Regions from separate parts of the Nonomuraea sp. NPDC049655 genome, predicted to be linked through region 1. Evidence: riboswitches for the same ligand, from Rfam matches in the RefSeq annotation. Region 1 holds a riboswitch; the other holds the start of a gene.
What was found. A riboswitch is a leader RNA that binds a small molecule or an ion and turns the genes downstream of it on or off. The one in region 1 is predicted to bind cyclic di-AMP.
Positions count from the first base shown of each region.

Region 1 (7,240 bases):
CGGCCACATCGCGGGCGGCCTGTGGGAGGGGATCAAGCGCGGCTACGCCAAGATCCTGCGCCGCCCCGAGCCCCGCTACGTCGACATCGCCAAGGTGCTGCCGCTCACGTACGCAATGGCGTTCGTGCTGATCATCATGGCCGGTCTGCTGGTCTACGCCGACCTGGTCAACCCCCTCACGCTCGGCTGACCCGGCCGGCGCGTCACGGGCGGGGGTCACCGCGCCTGGCGCACCCCGCGACGCCAGACCTCGGCGATGTCGCCGACGGCGGTGACGTCCCGGGTGGCGTCGCCCTCGACCAGCACCAGGTCCGCGCGCAGACCGGGGGCGATCCGGCCGCGGTCGGCCAGCCCGAAGTGCCGGGCGGGCACGCTGGTCGCGGCGGCCAGCGCCTCCTCGGCGCCGAGCCCGGCCTCGGTGAGCAACCGCAGCTCGCGGTGCAGGCCGGCGCCGTGGGCGGGCACAAATGGCGTGGCGTCCGTCCCGGCGAGCAGCGGCACGCCCGCGCGGCGCAGGGCCCGCAGCGCGCCGACGGCGTTGGCGGAGCTGCCCGGGCGGGCGCAGTCGGCGGTCTCGACGTGCTGAGCCGTGATCGCCTCGAAGTAGGCCAGCGTGGTCACCACGAAGACCCCCTGATCGCGCACCCGCCCGGCCAGGCGCGGCGAGGCCGGGTCGTCCGGCGTCAGGTCGGTCCACACGTGAGCCAGGCCGTCGACGCCGGCGTCGAGCGCGATCCCCACCTCGGCGGCGGTGACCGCGTGCGCGACGACCAGCAGGCCCGCCTCGTGCGCCGCCGCGGCCAGGGCGGCGGCGACCTCCGCCGTCATGACGGGGAGGTCGGCCCCGTGCACGGCGCCGTCGTCAATGACGATCTTGAGGTAGTCGGCCCCCTCGGCCAGCCTGGCCTGGACGAACGCCGGCGCCTGCGCCGGGTCGGAGACGAAGTCGATCGCCGTGACGTCGAGCCCGTCCAGGACGGTGCCCGCCAGGGCCGTCAGCAACTGGGTCGGGTGCCCGCCCGGGGCGGTGGCCAGCGTGCCGGCGCTGCGCAGGTCGGCCACGTCGTCGTTCTCGGCGGCCAGCCGCCGCTGCCCGGCGAGGATCTGCGGCAGGCAGAACATGTCGAGCTCGGTGGTGACCCCGTACCGCAGGGCCTGGGCCAGGCTGCCGTCGAACACGTGGGTGTGCGCGTCGATCAGGCCGGGCAGCAGCGTCCTGCCCGTGCCGTCCACCTCGGCGTCGGCCGGGTGGCCCGCGCCGCTGCCGACAGCGGCGATCAGGCCGTCCTCGATCATCACGTCGGCCGTCGCGACGGTCTGCTCGCCGTCGAACACCCTGACGTCGCGGATCAATGTACGCATCGAAGCTCTCCCTTGTGAGTCGTGACGCCACCACAGAGGGGCAACCGGCCGGGAACTGTGACATGAGTGGCATAGATCACGCTTGATGCCTTCATGTCACAATCGCCACGCATCGGGGCTCTTCGGTTACGACAGACGAGGAGGCACGCCATGACACCGACCCCGCGGCACCCCGCCGACGCCGCCACCGAGCAGTTCCTCGGCTACCGGGAACTGCTGTTCTCCGTGGTCTACAACATGCTCGGCAGCGTCGCCGACACCGAGGACGTGCTGCAGGAGGCGTGGCTGGCCTGGTCCGCCCGGCACCGCAGGCCGGACGCCGGACCGGTGGAGAACGTCCGGGCCTACCTGGTGCGGATCGCGGTGAACCAGGCGCTCGCCCGGCGGGCGGACCTGAGCCGTCGGCAGGAGACCTACGTCGGCCCCTGGCTGCCGGAACCGCTGGTCACGGCCCCCGACAACACCGGAGGCGCCGCCGAGAGCGGGGAGTCGTTGTCGATGGCGGTGCTGGTCGTGCTGGAGACCCTGTCACCGCTGGAACGAGCGGTCTTCGTGCTGCACGAGGTGTTCGGATTCAGCCACCCGGAGACGGCCGACATCCTCGGGCGCACGCCCGCGGCGGTCCGGCAGCTCGCGGCCCGCGCGCGCCGCCACGTCCACGCGCGCCGTCCTCGTCACCGGACCCAGCCCGACGTGCACGCCGAGGTGACCGAGCGGTTCGCCGCGGCCGCCCTCGGCGGTGACCTGCGGGCCCTGCTGGAGGTGCTGGCGCCGGAGGTGACCTTGTGGACCGACGGCGGCGGCAAGGGACCGGCCACCAGCCTGCAGCCGGTCCACGGCCGGGACCAGGTGGCGGCGCTGTTCATGTCCGTCGCCGCGACGCTGACCCCGGGCGCGGTGGACCTGCGTTACCGGCGGGTGGCCGGCGACCCGTGCGCGCTCGTCTTCTCCGGTGACGGGCCGCTGGCCGTGGTCGTCGTCGATCTCACGCCCGAGGGCGACCGGATCGCCGCCGTCTACTCCGTCACCAACCCCGACAAGCTCACCGGCATCCGCTGAGCCGCCGGTCCGCGGCTAGTTCATCGAGATGTGCACGTGGTCGTAGTGGTTCTCGGTGATGCTGCCGCGGTCGGACATCGAGCGCCAGCCCGAGCCCTGGTTGATGCGCTGCTTCCAGATCACGTACTTGACGCCCAGCTTGGCCTTGTTCTTCAGCGCCCAGTCGGCCAGCCGGTCGCCGAGGGCGTTGTTGACGGCGCTCGGCATGGTGCCGCCCGTGCTCATCATGAAGTCGCAGGCCCGGCCGAGCGGGTGCTCGCCGCTGGAGCCGGACCGGAAGCAGCCCACCTCGTACGGCAGCGAGAAGTTCTTCTGCACCTGCGCGCGCATCAGCCGGGTGCGCGGCGTGATGTTGTCCGAGCCGGCCGGCAGCTCGGGCGCCCAGCTCCCGTCGGACTTCTTGCCCGGCCCGAACGGCACCAGGTCCTGGAGCTTCTTCTTGATGTCGTCGATGACGTCCTGGGCGTCGTCGCGCTGCTCGGCCACCTCCGCCGTGCCCGCCTTCAGCTCCGTCGCGAGCGCGGCGGCGGCCGTGGCGGCCTTCTTCTGGTCGTCGCGGGCCTTGGCCACGCTGTCCACGACCGCCTGCTGCTCGGCGGTGAGCTGTTCGAGCACGGCCGCGCCGCCGCCGTCCGGGGTCATCATGAACGCCGGCAGGGAGGTGTCGCCGTTCTGGTAGCGCAGCCGGGCGATCTCGGCGACCCGCTGCTCGGCCGTGGCCAGCGCCTGCTCGGCGGCGGTGAGCCGCTGCTGGGCCGCGGTGGCGGCCTGCTGGGCCTTGGCCAGCTCGACCCGCTTGAGGTTGTACGTCTCGATGAGCTTGTCGACCTTGCGGTTGAGCTCCTTGAGCTGGGCCCGCAGCTGCGCCTCGGACGGCTTGGGCGCGGCCGCCACGGCGGCTGCCCCGGAGACCGAGGCGGCGGCCGGATGGACGAGCAGGGCGGTGGCGGTGATGAGACCGACGGCGAGACTCGCGGGGGACGAAGCCGCCACGTGGTTGTTCCTCTCCCTCTGCCGGCCGGGTTAGCTGACGGGTTCGGGCACGGGAGCAGTCCCTACCACTTGCGCGGATTCACCCCGGATGCGATGGGTCCCCGGCTCCCGGGCAACACGCCCGGGATTAGGCGTACAACGACCGTTATGGCCGATGTCTAACGGGATATTAGTGGTAGATCACGAGTCATGCGACTTTAATGAGAAACCAATTAGTGATCAATTCGTGATCGCAACATGCGTGCCGCCTCCTCCGGCAGCACGTCGTTGACGAAGGCCCCCATGGCCGACTCCGAGCCCGCCAGGTACTTCAGCTTCCCGGGCGCCCGCCTGATGCTGAACAGCTCCAGGCGCAGGTAGGCCAGCTCGCGACCGTACCGCACCGGCGCCTGGTGCCAGGCCGAGATGTACGGCATCGCGACCCCGAACAGCGCGTCGAGCGCCCGCAGCACCGAGGTGTACAGCGGCGCGAACGCGGCCCGCTCCTCCTCCGACAGCGCCGCCAGGTCGGGCACCTGCCGGTGCGGATACACGTGCACCTCGAACGGCCAGCGCGCGGCGGCCGGCACGAACGCCGTCCAGAGCTCGTTGGCGGCCACCACCCGCGTGCCGGCGGCCTGCTCGGCGGCCAGCACGTCGGCGAACAGGTTGCCGCCCGTGTGCCGAGAGGCGGCCCCCAGCTGGAGCTTGGTGCGCGGGGTCACGTAGGGATAGGCGTAGATCTGCCCGTGCGGGTGGGGGAGCGTGATGCCGATCTCCTCGCCCCGGTTCTCGAAGCAGAACACCTGCTCGACACCCTCCATGCCGGACAGCTCGGCCGTGCGGTCGGCCCACGCCTCCATGACCAGCCTGACCTGCGCGTTGGAGAGCCTGGAGAAGGAGGAGGAGTGGTCGGAGGTGAAGCACACCACCTCACAACGTCCGACACCCGGCCGCACCTCACTCAGGCCGCCGACATCCCCGTAAGTCCCAAAATTTCCGGAGAAAGAGGGGAAGCGGTTCTCGAACACCACCACGTCATAGTCATGGGCCGGGATCTCCGACGCCCGCGTGGCGGATGACGGGCACAACGGGCACTCGTCGGCCGGCGGCAGGAACGTCCGCGTCTGCCGGTGGCCGGCGATCGCGATCCACTCCTCGGTCAGCGGGTCGTAGCGCAGCTCGGAGGCCACCGGCCGCGGATCGAGCGGCCGCCGGTCGATCGCGCTCCGGTCGGCGTCGTCGCGCCGGTCGAAGTAGATCAGCTCTCGGCCGTCTGCCAGGTGGGTGATGGTGCGCTTCAAGGCGTGCCCTCCGCGATGATCAGTTCTCCGGCCCGTTCGGCCAGCTCGGTGCGTGCTTCCTCGGGCAGCCCCGCGTCGCTGATGACCACGTCGGCCTCGGTCAGCTCGGCGATCGTGCTGATGCCGACCGTGTTCCATTTGGTGTGGTCGGCGGGGACCACCAGCCGGTGCGCCGCGGCCACCAGCTCCCTGTCGGTCTCGGACTCCAGGAGGTTGGGCGTGGTGAACCCGGCGCGCAGGCTCATGCCGTGCACCCCGAGGAAGAGCGTGTCCACGTGCAGGCGGCGGATGGCCGCCACCGCCACGGGGCCGACGAGCGCGTCGGAGGGCGTGCGCACGCCGCCGGTCAGCACGACCGTGCGGTCGGCGCGCGGGTTGCGGTGGAAGACCTCGGCGACGGGGATCGAGTTGGTGATCACGGTCAGCTCGGCCACCGCGACGAGGTGGTGGGCCAGCGCCCACGTGGTGGTGCCGGCGGAGAGGGCCACGGCGGTGCCCGGCCGTACGAGGGTGGCCGCGTGCCGCGCGATGGCCTCCTTCTCCTGCTGCTGGCGGGCGGACTTGGCGGTGAAGCCGGGCTCCTCGGTCGAGCCGGGGCCGAGGGCCGTCGCGCCGCCGTGGACCTTCTCCAGCAGCCCGCGCTCGGCCAGCACCTCAAGGTCGCGGCGTATCGTCATGTCGGAGACGCCGAGCTCGCGCACGAGGTCGGCCACCCGGACGCCGCCGCTGCTGCGTACGCGTTCGAGGATCGTCTGCTGACGCTGCTGTGCGAGCACGCCCACCCCTTCCAACAGATTCCACCAAATTATGACACGAGTTTGTTGAGGAATGTTAGGTCGCGGCGTATCGCTTGTGCGGCCCGCGGGCAGGGGAGACCTTGTAGGTCACGATCCCGACCGTCGGAGGTGAGCCCATGGCGAAACGTGCACGCAAGGGCAGGGCGCGCAAGAAGAAGAAGGCGAACCACGGGAAGCGCCCGAACGCGAACTGAACACGGGTGGCCGCGGATCTCGCGGCCACCCGTGTCATCTCAGCCGGGCAGCTCGCTGAGCGCCTGGTCGAGGCGCTCCTGCGGAAGTGAGTAGTCCTCCAGTTCGCCGGCCAGGTGGCGGTCGTAGGCGGCCAGGTCGAAGTGGCCGTGCCCGCACAGCGCGGTGAGGATCACCTTCTCCTCGCCGCTCTCCTTGCAGCGCAGGGCCTCGGCGATGGTCTCGGCCAGCGCGTGCGTGGGCTCGGGGGCCGGGACGATGCCCTCGGTCCGCGCGAAGCGCACACCCGCCTCGAAGCACTCGCTCTGGGTACGGGTCACCGCCTCGAACAGCCCCAGCTCGTACATGTGGGACAGCAGCGGCGCCATGCCGTGATAGCGCAGCCCGCCGGCGTGGATCGGGTCGGGGACGAAGGAGTGCCCGAGGGTGTGCATCTTCAGCAGCGGCGTCAGCCCGGCGGTGTCGCCGAAGTCGTAGGCGTACACGCCGCGGGTGAACGACGGGCAGGCGGCCGGCTCGACCGCCCTGAACCGGGTGCCGATCCGTCCGGCCAGCTTCTCCCGCAGGAAGGGGAAGGCCAGACCGGCGAAGTTGGAGCCGCCGCCGGTGCAGCCGATGACCAGGTCGGGCAGCTCGGGCAGCTGCGCCAGGGCCTCCTCGCCGATCACCGTCTGGTGCATGAGGACGTGGTTGAGCACCGAGCCGAGCGCGTACCGGGCCTCGGGGGTCGCGGCGGCCACCTCGACCGCCTCGCTGATCGCCAGCCCCAGGCTGCCGGGGGAGGCGGGGTCGTCGGCCAGCGCCTTGCTGCCCGCGCCGGTGAGGGGGGAGGGGCTGGGGTGGACGATGGCGCCGTACACGCGCATGAGCGAGCGCCGGTACGGCTTCTGGTCGTAGGACGCCCGAACCATCCAGATCCGGCATTCGACGTCGAACTGGGCGCAGGCGAACGCCAGGGCCGACCCCCACTGTCCCGCGCCGGTCTCCGTGGTCAGCAGCCGCACGCCCTCCTTGGCGTTGTAGTACGCCTGCGGCACGGCGGTGTTCGCCTTGTGCGACCCGGCCGGTGAGACGCCCTCGTACTTGTAGTAGATGCGGGCCGGCGTGTCGAGGGCCTTCTCCAGCCGGTGCGCCCTGATCAGCGGCGTGGGCCGCCACAGCCGGTAGACGTCGATGACCTCCTTGGGGATGGGCACGTAGCGGTCGCCGCTGACCTCCTGCGCGATGAGCTCCATGGGGAACAGTGGCGCGAGGTCGTCCGGCCCCACGGGACGGCGGGTGCCGGGATGCAGCGGCGGCGGAGGCGGCACGGGAAGATCGGGAACGATGTTGTACCAGTTGCCAGGGATCACCGTTTCAGTTTGAGCCGCCCCTGTGGGCCGTCAAGGGTCTGGACACGGACACGTTCCTTCTTTACCTTGGTTGAATCAGTTCACAGGAGGAGCATATGAAAATCGATGCGGTCGTGTTCGACATCGGCGGGGTGCTGGAGCTGACGCCGTCCCTGGGCGTGACGGCCAGGTGGGAGGAGAAGCTCGGGCTGCCCGCCGGGCA
Region 1 covers NZ_JBITLS010000026.1:11,384-18,623, reverse strand. The annotation lists gene ACIBQ6_RS49240 (M50 family metallopeptidase) at 1-190, shown strand, start outside; gene ACIBQ6_RS49235 (amidohydrolase family protein) at 217-1,362, opposite strand; gene sigJ (RNA polymerase sigma factor SigJ) at 1,513-2,421, shown strand; gene ACIBQ6_RS49225 (hypothetical protein) at 2,437-3,414, opposite strand; cyclic di-AMP (ydaO/yuaA leader) riboswitch at 3,420-3,558, opposite strand; gene galT (galactose-1-phosphate uridylyltransferase) at 3,627-4,697, opposite strand; gene ACIBQ6_RS49215 (DeoR/GlpR family DNA-binding transcription regulator) at 4,694-5,473, opposite strand; gene ACIBQ6_RS49210 (50S ribosomal protein bL37) at 5,611-5,688, shown strand; gene ACIBQ6_RS49205 (TrpB-like pyridoxal phosphate-dependent enzyme) at 5,728-7,038, opposite strand; gene ACIBQ6_RS49200 (HAD family hydrolase) at 7,134-7,240, shown strand, end outside.

Region 2 (7,240 bases), on a different contig from region 1:
CGCCGGACCCGGCACGGCCCGCGCAACCCCGTCCGGACGACGGGGAGGCGCTGCCCAAGCGGGTGCCGGGCGCGGTGGCAGCTCCCGCCGGGAACGGGCGGGCGGGGGCCGCCGGGCCGGTGCCGACGGGCGATCCGACCGATCTGACGCTGCTGCTGCGGCTGAAGAAGGCGCTGGAGGAGATGCCGTGAGGTTCCCCTCACGACGCGGGAGGAGGCCACCCGTGGAGCTACGGCAAGAGGTCCTGGCGGAGATGGAGCTCCTGCGCGGCCGCACGCCGGACGTCACCGGCAGCGTCGCGTGCACCGTCGACGGCCTGCGGATCGCCTGCGACCTGCAAGGAGACACCGGCGAGCAGGTGGCGGCGCTGTCGGCGGCGCTGCTCGCGATGAGCGGCCGGATGCTGACCATGGCGGGCCGCGGGGCGTTCGAGGAGACCCTCGTGTCCGGCACCGCCGGGTTCGTGGCCTTCTACGCCGCGGGCCCCACGATCGTCCTCACGGTTCTGGCGGGACCCGGCGCCAACGTCGGGCTCCTCCGGCTGGAGGGCAGGAAGACGGCGGCCTCCGTGGCCGCCGTGGCACGCAAGCACTGACCATCCCCACCGAAGCGGAGGAAAGCATGGCAGGCATGGACGTCTCCCTCAAAGAGATGATGAGCATCGACGGCACGATCGGGGCGGCGATCGTCGACCACGGCAGCGGCATGGCGCTCGGCACGCTCGGCGGCTCGAAGGAGCTGGACCTGCAGGTCGCGGCGGCGGGCAACACCGAGGTCATCAAGGCCAAACTGCGCACGATGGACTCGCTGGGCCTCAAGGACGGCATCGAGGACATCCTGATCACGCTGACCGCCCAGTACCACATCATCCGCCCGCTGACCGGCCGCAGCGGCAAGGGCCTGTTCCTCTACCTCGCCCTCGACCGCAACCGGGCCAACCTGGCCCTGGCCCGGCACATGCTCAAGGTCATCGAGGAGAAGCTGGAGCTCTGACCGGCCCGCGCAGCGAGGCTCCGCGGCGGGTCACGCGGCGGGTCACGCGGCGGGCTCGGGCCGGGCGGGCGTCGCGGAGCCGGTGTGGGCGGTGATCTCGGCGACGATCGCGGGCCAGAGGGCGCGAGGCAGGTCGTGGCCCATGCCGGGGTAGGTGACCAGGCGGGCGCCCGGGATGGCGGCGGCCGTGGCCCGCCCGCCGGCGAGCGGCACGAGCTGGTCGTCCTCGCCGTGGATGACCAGCGCGGGCACCTTCAGCCCGCCCAGCGCGGACGTGCGGTCGCCGGAGGCCATGATGGCGGCGAGCTGGCGGGCCGTGCCGGCCGGGTCGTGGCAGCGGTCGAAGGCGAGCCCGGCCAGCCTGGTGACGCGTTCGCGGTCCAGCTCCCAGCCGGGGGACCCGAGCACGGCCCAGGTCGTCAGCGCGCCGGCGACGACCCCCTCGCGGTCGGTCGCGGGCTTGGCGAAGAGCACCGCGGTGGCCGCCTCGGTCGGCGGGGCCGCCTGCGGGCCGGGCGTGGACATGATCGAGGTCAGGCTCAGCACGCGAGCGGGGTGCCGGATGGCCAGCGCCTGGGCGATCATCCCGCCCATCGAGGCGCCGACGACGTGCGCGGCGGGCAGGCCCAGGACGTCCATGAGCCCGGCGCTGTCGTCGGCCAGGTCGTCCAGCACGTACGGCGAGGGCGCGCCCCATGCGGGCACGCCCTCGTCGTGGAGATGGGTGGACAGGCCCGCGTCGCGGTTGTCGAACCTGACGACGTGGTGACCCTGCTCGGCCAGGAGTTCGCAGAACTCGTCGTCCCAGTGGATGAGCTGGGCGCCGAGTCCCATGATGAGCAGCAGGGGCCTGCCCGCGGGTGAGCCGAAGCTCTCGTAGGCGATCTCGATGCCGTTGGCGGCTGCGCGCTGGATCACAGCGACCAGAATGTCATTCTAGTCGCGAGGCGTAAAGAGCGGTCTGTCCGGAGATCAGTCGTTGAGGAGCTTGCGCAGGCGCTCGCCGCCGAGCACCACGCCGCCGCCGGCCAGCACGAGCACGCCGGCCATGACGGTGCCGCCCATCGCGACGGTCTTCCCGACCTGGCCGCCGGCGGAACCGGCCGCGTCCTCGGCGGGCTTGTCGGCCAGCACCTTGGGAGGCTCGGCCGGGTTGTCGTCGAACCTGCCCCACGCGCCGGTGGAGAAGGCCACGGGGTAGTTCTTCTTGCCCTTGCCGTCGCCCCACTTGGTGATGACGTAGTCGATCTTGATGTGGCCCTGGCCGCCGTTGCCGTCCACGCCGAGCGTGTCGGGGTTGAAGGTGCCGCCGGTCAGCTCGGCGAAGGTCTTGGCGTCGAGGTCGAGCATGACGCCACGGCTGGAGGGCTCGCCGGGGCCGCGGTCGCCCACGAAGAACGGCATCTTCTTGCCGTTGTAGGTCACGTAGCCCTCGGTCATGAGGGGCCAGCTCGGGCTGGCGGCCAGGCCCTTCTGCATGGGCTTGCCGCTGGCGGGGAGGCCGGTGTCGCCGGCCCGGCCGGAGGAGTCGTCCCAGAAGTAGGAGGCCTTCGTGGAACCCTTGAGCAGGATCTTCTGGTCGTCGCCGGTGTCGGCGTGGGCGCCGGTGGCGGAGATCGTCAGCGCGCCCATGGCGGACACGGACAGCAGGGCGAGAGAGCGCAGGCCAAATCGAGACATGAAGCAGTGAAGTCCTTCGCGAGGGGACAGGGGGAACGCGCGTGACTACGGTGCGTAACCGGGCAGAGCGCCGAAAGGGTGGTTACGCGGCGCGTGGGGGAAGTCAGGGAAGAGACCGCTCAGCAGGCGGTCGTCACTACACTGTCCGGGGGTACGACGAGGTGGTACATGCGTGAAGTCCTCTCCATCTCGCCTACCGGGTTAGCTGACGGGTTCGGGCGTGGAGATGCCCTACCGGCACATGGCCGGATTCACCCCAATGAGATGGGTCCCCGGTTCCCGACAAGTCGGGATTCGGCGCCAGCTGTCGTCCCTCTCCTGGTAGGGACTACGCCACCAGCTGGTAATTGGTTAAGACGGTACCCAGAGATTCGGACAAATACAAACGAATCGTCATGAACCGGGTAAAGATCTACCTATCGAGGTAAAGAGAAAGGGGGCACGGCATGCCGTACCCCCTGCTAAATCGGACCTTTCAGCCGCCGCTCTTGCGCCTGAAGGATCTTTTACTCGCTGCCGGACCGTGCGCCCCGTGGATCTTCGACGGGTCCACGCCCCTGCCACCCGCGGCCGAGTCGGCCTGCTGCCCGCGCTTGCGTTCCAACGCCTCGCGGAACTTGCGCTTCATCTCGTCCTCGGGAGTCTCGCTGACTTCCGGCTCCGGTGTTTCCGCCATGAGGACCTCCTGGTTCTGGGGACATCCACAGCTTCGCACGACGTCGCTTACGACGCGAAACCGGCCTCCACTCTGCTTTCCGCCGCGGGCGCCTGCTCCAGCCGCCTGCCGGGCATCATGACCAGCGCGACCAGGGCGATCACCGCGCCCGCCACGCCCAGCGACGGGATGACCACGGCCGCCGCCGAGGCGTGCGCGGCCGCGAGCCCGTGGACCGGCGCGTCCGTGGTGATGACCGACGTGTACGCGGTGCCGGCCAGCGCCAGCGCCACCGAGCCGCCGATCTGCCGGAAGAAGGTGAGGTTGGCCGAGGCCGTGCCGATGTACCGCGGCGCGACGGCCTGCTGCACGGTCACGGTCAGCCCCGACAACATCGGCCCCATGCCGAGCCCGAGCAGCGCCATCCACCCGGCCAGCAGCAGGCCGTCGGTGCGCACGGTGAGGTTCAGGCAGAGCAGGCTGCCGGCCACCAGCAGGAACGGCGCCCCGACCAGCCACGGCTTGTACGTGCGCGTCCTGGACATCAGCGTGCCCATGAGCGCGCTGCCCGCCACCATCGCCAGCGTCATCGGGTAGATCCTCAGCCCGGACTCGGTGGCGCTGACGCCCAGCGCCTGCTGGAAGTAGCGCGGCAGGAACACCACGCCGGCGTACATGCAGAAGGCGGTGAAGAACGAGGTCGCGTTGACCAGCGTGTACGTACGGTCCCGGAACAGGTGCATCGGCATGACCGGGTTCGCCGCCCGCAGCTCGACCAGCACGAACGCGGCCAGCAGGACCAGCGCCAGCAGGATCGGCCCGGCCACGGGCGGGGAGGTCCAGGAGTTGCCGTCCAGGCCCTTCTCGGTCAGGCCGAGCAGCAGGGCGCTGATGGCCACGCTGAACACCGCGATGCCCGCGTAGTCCGGCCGGCCCCCGCCGCCGGTGCCCGGACGGAACGGCAGCCGCAGCACCACGATCGCGATCAGCACGATCCCGAGCGGCACGTTCACGTAGAAGGCCCACCGCCAGCTCGCGTGGTCGGTGAACAACCCGCCCAGGAAGGGCCCGGCCAGGTACGTCAACGCCATCACGCCGCCGAGTGCGCCCTGCACGCGGGCGCCGTTGCGTCCGGGCGGGAACATCTCCATCACCAGGGCCAGCGACAGCGGCAGCAACGCGCCCGCGCCCAGCCCCTGCACGGCGCGGAAGGCGATGAGCTGGGTCATGTCCTGGGCGAGCCCGCACAACGCCGATCCGACGACGAACACCGACATCCCGACGAGCAGCAGCGGCTTCCTGCCGTGCTGGTCGGACAGCCTGCCGTACAGCGGCACGGTCACGGTGGAGGTGAGCAGATACGCCGTGACCACCCAGGTGTAGAGCCGGGTGCCGCCCAGCTCGCCGGTGATGCGGGGCAGCGCGGTGCCGACGATCGTCTGGTCGAGCATCGCCAGGAACATCCCGCCGAGCACCGCCAGCAACACCAGCCCGTTGCCCTTGGTCTTCATGTCATTAGTCACAGGTGAAGATTGATATGTAAGAGCTGACATGTCAAGCCTTCGCTATGCTGGCGGGCATGTCCCTGCGGATCGCGCTCCTCGGCCTGCTCGCCACCAAAGGCCCGGCCAGCGGCTACGACCTGGCCAAGAAGTTCGAGCACTCGCTCAACCACGTCTGGCAGGCGGGGCACACGCAGATCTATCCGGAACTGGTCAAGATGGCCGCCGACGGCCTGGTGACGGTCGAGCACGAGGGCGCCCGGGGCCGCAAGATCTACGCCATCACCGCCGAGGGCCGCGCGCTGGTCACCGAGTGGCTGGTCGGCCACGACCCGTCGGCGACCGTGCGCAGCGAGACCGCCCTCCAGGCGTTCCTGCTGGCCCTGCTCGACACCGGGCAGGCCGTCGCCGTGGTCGAGCGCATCAAGGCCCACTTCCAGGCCCGCCTCGCGACGCTCGACTGCCGGCCCGGGGGCCTGTTCGGCCAGTACGCGCTGTCCCTCGGCCTGCACCAGGCGCGCTCCGGCATCGCGTGGGCCGACGAGACCCTGGCCGCCCTGCGGCACGAAGGGTAAAACGGAACTCTGCGGTTCCTGGTGTTGCGTTGGAGAAGCGCCGGATATACACCCAGGCATGATGCTCAACCTCCCAGTGCGGCGATGAGCCTCCTGGGTCGTGACCTGGCGATCGACCTCGGCGCGGCCGGCACGAGGATCTACGCCAAGGGCAGGGGCATCGTGCTGGACGAGCCGTCGGTCGTCCTGCGCGACAGGCAGACGGGCAGGGTCGTCGGCTTCGGCGCAGAGGCCCTGGACGGCGCGGACGGCGCGGACGGCGCGGACGGCGCGGACGGCGAGACGTACTGGCCGATCAGCGACGGCCTGCCCCAGGACGGCGAGCTCGCCCGGCGCATGATCAGGCACTTCCTGCGCAAGGTGCACCGGCACCCGTTCCCCCGGCCGCGCCTGGTGATGGCCGTGCCCGACGAGTTCACGCCGATCGAGCGGGTGGCGCTGCGCGACGCCGGCTTCGAGGCGGAGGCCCGCGGGATCCTGCTGGTCAAACACGCGATCGCGGCCGCGCTCGGCGCGGGCCTGCCGGTCCGCGACGGCGCCGGGCACATGGTCGTCGACATCGGCCGGGACGCCACCAGGGTCGCCGTGCTCTCCTGCGGGGCCGTGGTCGCCGCCGGAACCGTGCGCGGCGGCGGGAACGCCGTGACCCGCGCGGTCGCCCGCCTGGTCGAGGACGAGCACGGCCTGCTGGCCGACGAGCGGGAGGCCGAGTCGGCCAAGCTGCGCGCGACGCGGGAGCCGACCGGGAACGTGCTGATCCGCGGCAGGGACGCCGGCACCGGCGAGGAGCGCGCGGTGGCGCTGCCCGCGGCGCGCGTCCGCGAGGCGGCCGTCCAGCCGGTCGAGCACATCGTGCGGGCCGCGGAGTACACCATGGAACGCTGCCCTCCCGAGCTGACCGCCGACCTGGGCGAGCGCGGAATGGTGCTGGTCGGCGGCGGCGCGCTGCTGCCCGGCCTGCGCCGGCGGCTGCAGGAGGGGCTGTCCATGCCGGTGCGGCGCGCGGAGCGGCCCAGCGACTCGGTGGCCCTGGGGCTCGGACGCTGCGTGGAGGACCTGGGGCTGATCGCCAAGCTGAGGCGCCGGTGAGCGACCTGTTCGACCTGGGGGTCTCCGTCGCCGACAAGACCGTCAGGACGATCGCCGTCTACGTGACGATCGCCGTACTGCTCCGCATCGCCGGCAAACGCGGCATCGCGCAGCTCAACAACTTCGACTTCGTGGTCATGCTGCTGATGAGCAACGTCGTGCAGAACGCGATCATCGGTCCGGACAACTCGCTGATCGGCGGCCTGGTGGGCGTGGTGATCCTGGTGGCGGTCAACTCGGTCGTGGTGCGGCTGGCGGCGACCGTGCCCTCGGTCGGCAGGGTGTTCGAGGGCACGCCGGTCGTCCTGGCCCGCGACGGGCACTTCATCCCCTCGGCGCTGCGCCGGATGGGCGTCCGGCAGGCCGACCTCAACGTGATGCTCCAGCTCCGGGGGGCCGAGAGCGTCACCGACACCGACCTGGTACGCCTGGAGCCCGGCGGCTCGCTCCTGGTTCACCTGCGCCCCGAGGAGGAGGGAGCCGAACGCGGTGACCTGGAGGACCTGTGCCGGCGCCTCGACCGCATCGAACGCAAGCTGGACGAGCTGAGAACCGGCCCCTCCTGAGAATGCGCGGCCGGATTGCCTTTTGATATCGGCCATTAATATGGCGTTAATCCCCTGCGCCCGGAATTGATCTCCGATATCGTCCCAACGTGCGCCTGGCTGGTCGCTCGGTCGTGATGTCCGCGGTGCTTGTATGCGTCGCGGTCGCGGCAGCCTGTACCTCCGGCCGCCAGCCCTCCT
Region 2 covers NZ_JBITLS010000002.1:506,126-513,365, forward strand. The annotation lists gene ACIBQ6_RS07675 (DUF4388 domain-containing protein) at 1-191, shown strand, start outside; gene ACIBQ6_RS07680 (roadblock/LC7 domain-containing protein) at 224-595, shown strand; gene ACIBQ6_RS07685 (hypothetical protein) at 622-993, shown strand; gene ACIBQ6_RS07690 (alpha/beta fold hydrolase) at 1,036-1,911, opposite strand; gene ACIBQ6_RS07695 (hypothetical protein) at 1,966-2,673, opposite strand; cyclic di-AMP (ydaO/yuaA leader) riboswitch at 2,849-2,983, opposite strand; gene ACIBQ6_RS07700 (DUF5302 domain-containing protein) at 3,149-3,349, opposite strand; gene ACIBQ6_RS07705 (MDR family MFS transporter) at 3,397-4,851, opposite strand; gene ACIBQ6_RS07710 (PadR family transcriptional regulator) at 4,908-5,405, shown strand; gene ACIBQ6_RS07715 (rod shape-determining protein) at 5,490-6,494, shown strand; gene ACIBQ6_RS07720 (YetF domain-containing protein) at 6,491-7,060, shown strand; gene ACIBQ6_RS07725 (hypothetical protein) at 7,150-7,240, shown strand, end outside.
Region 2: another riboswitch for cyclic di-AMP. It lies ahead of ACIBQ6_RS07695 (hypothetical protein); the one in region 1 lies ahead of ACIBQ6_RS49225 (hypothetical protein).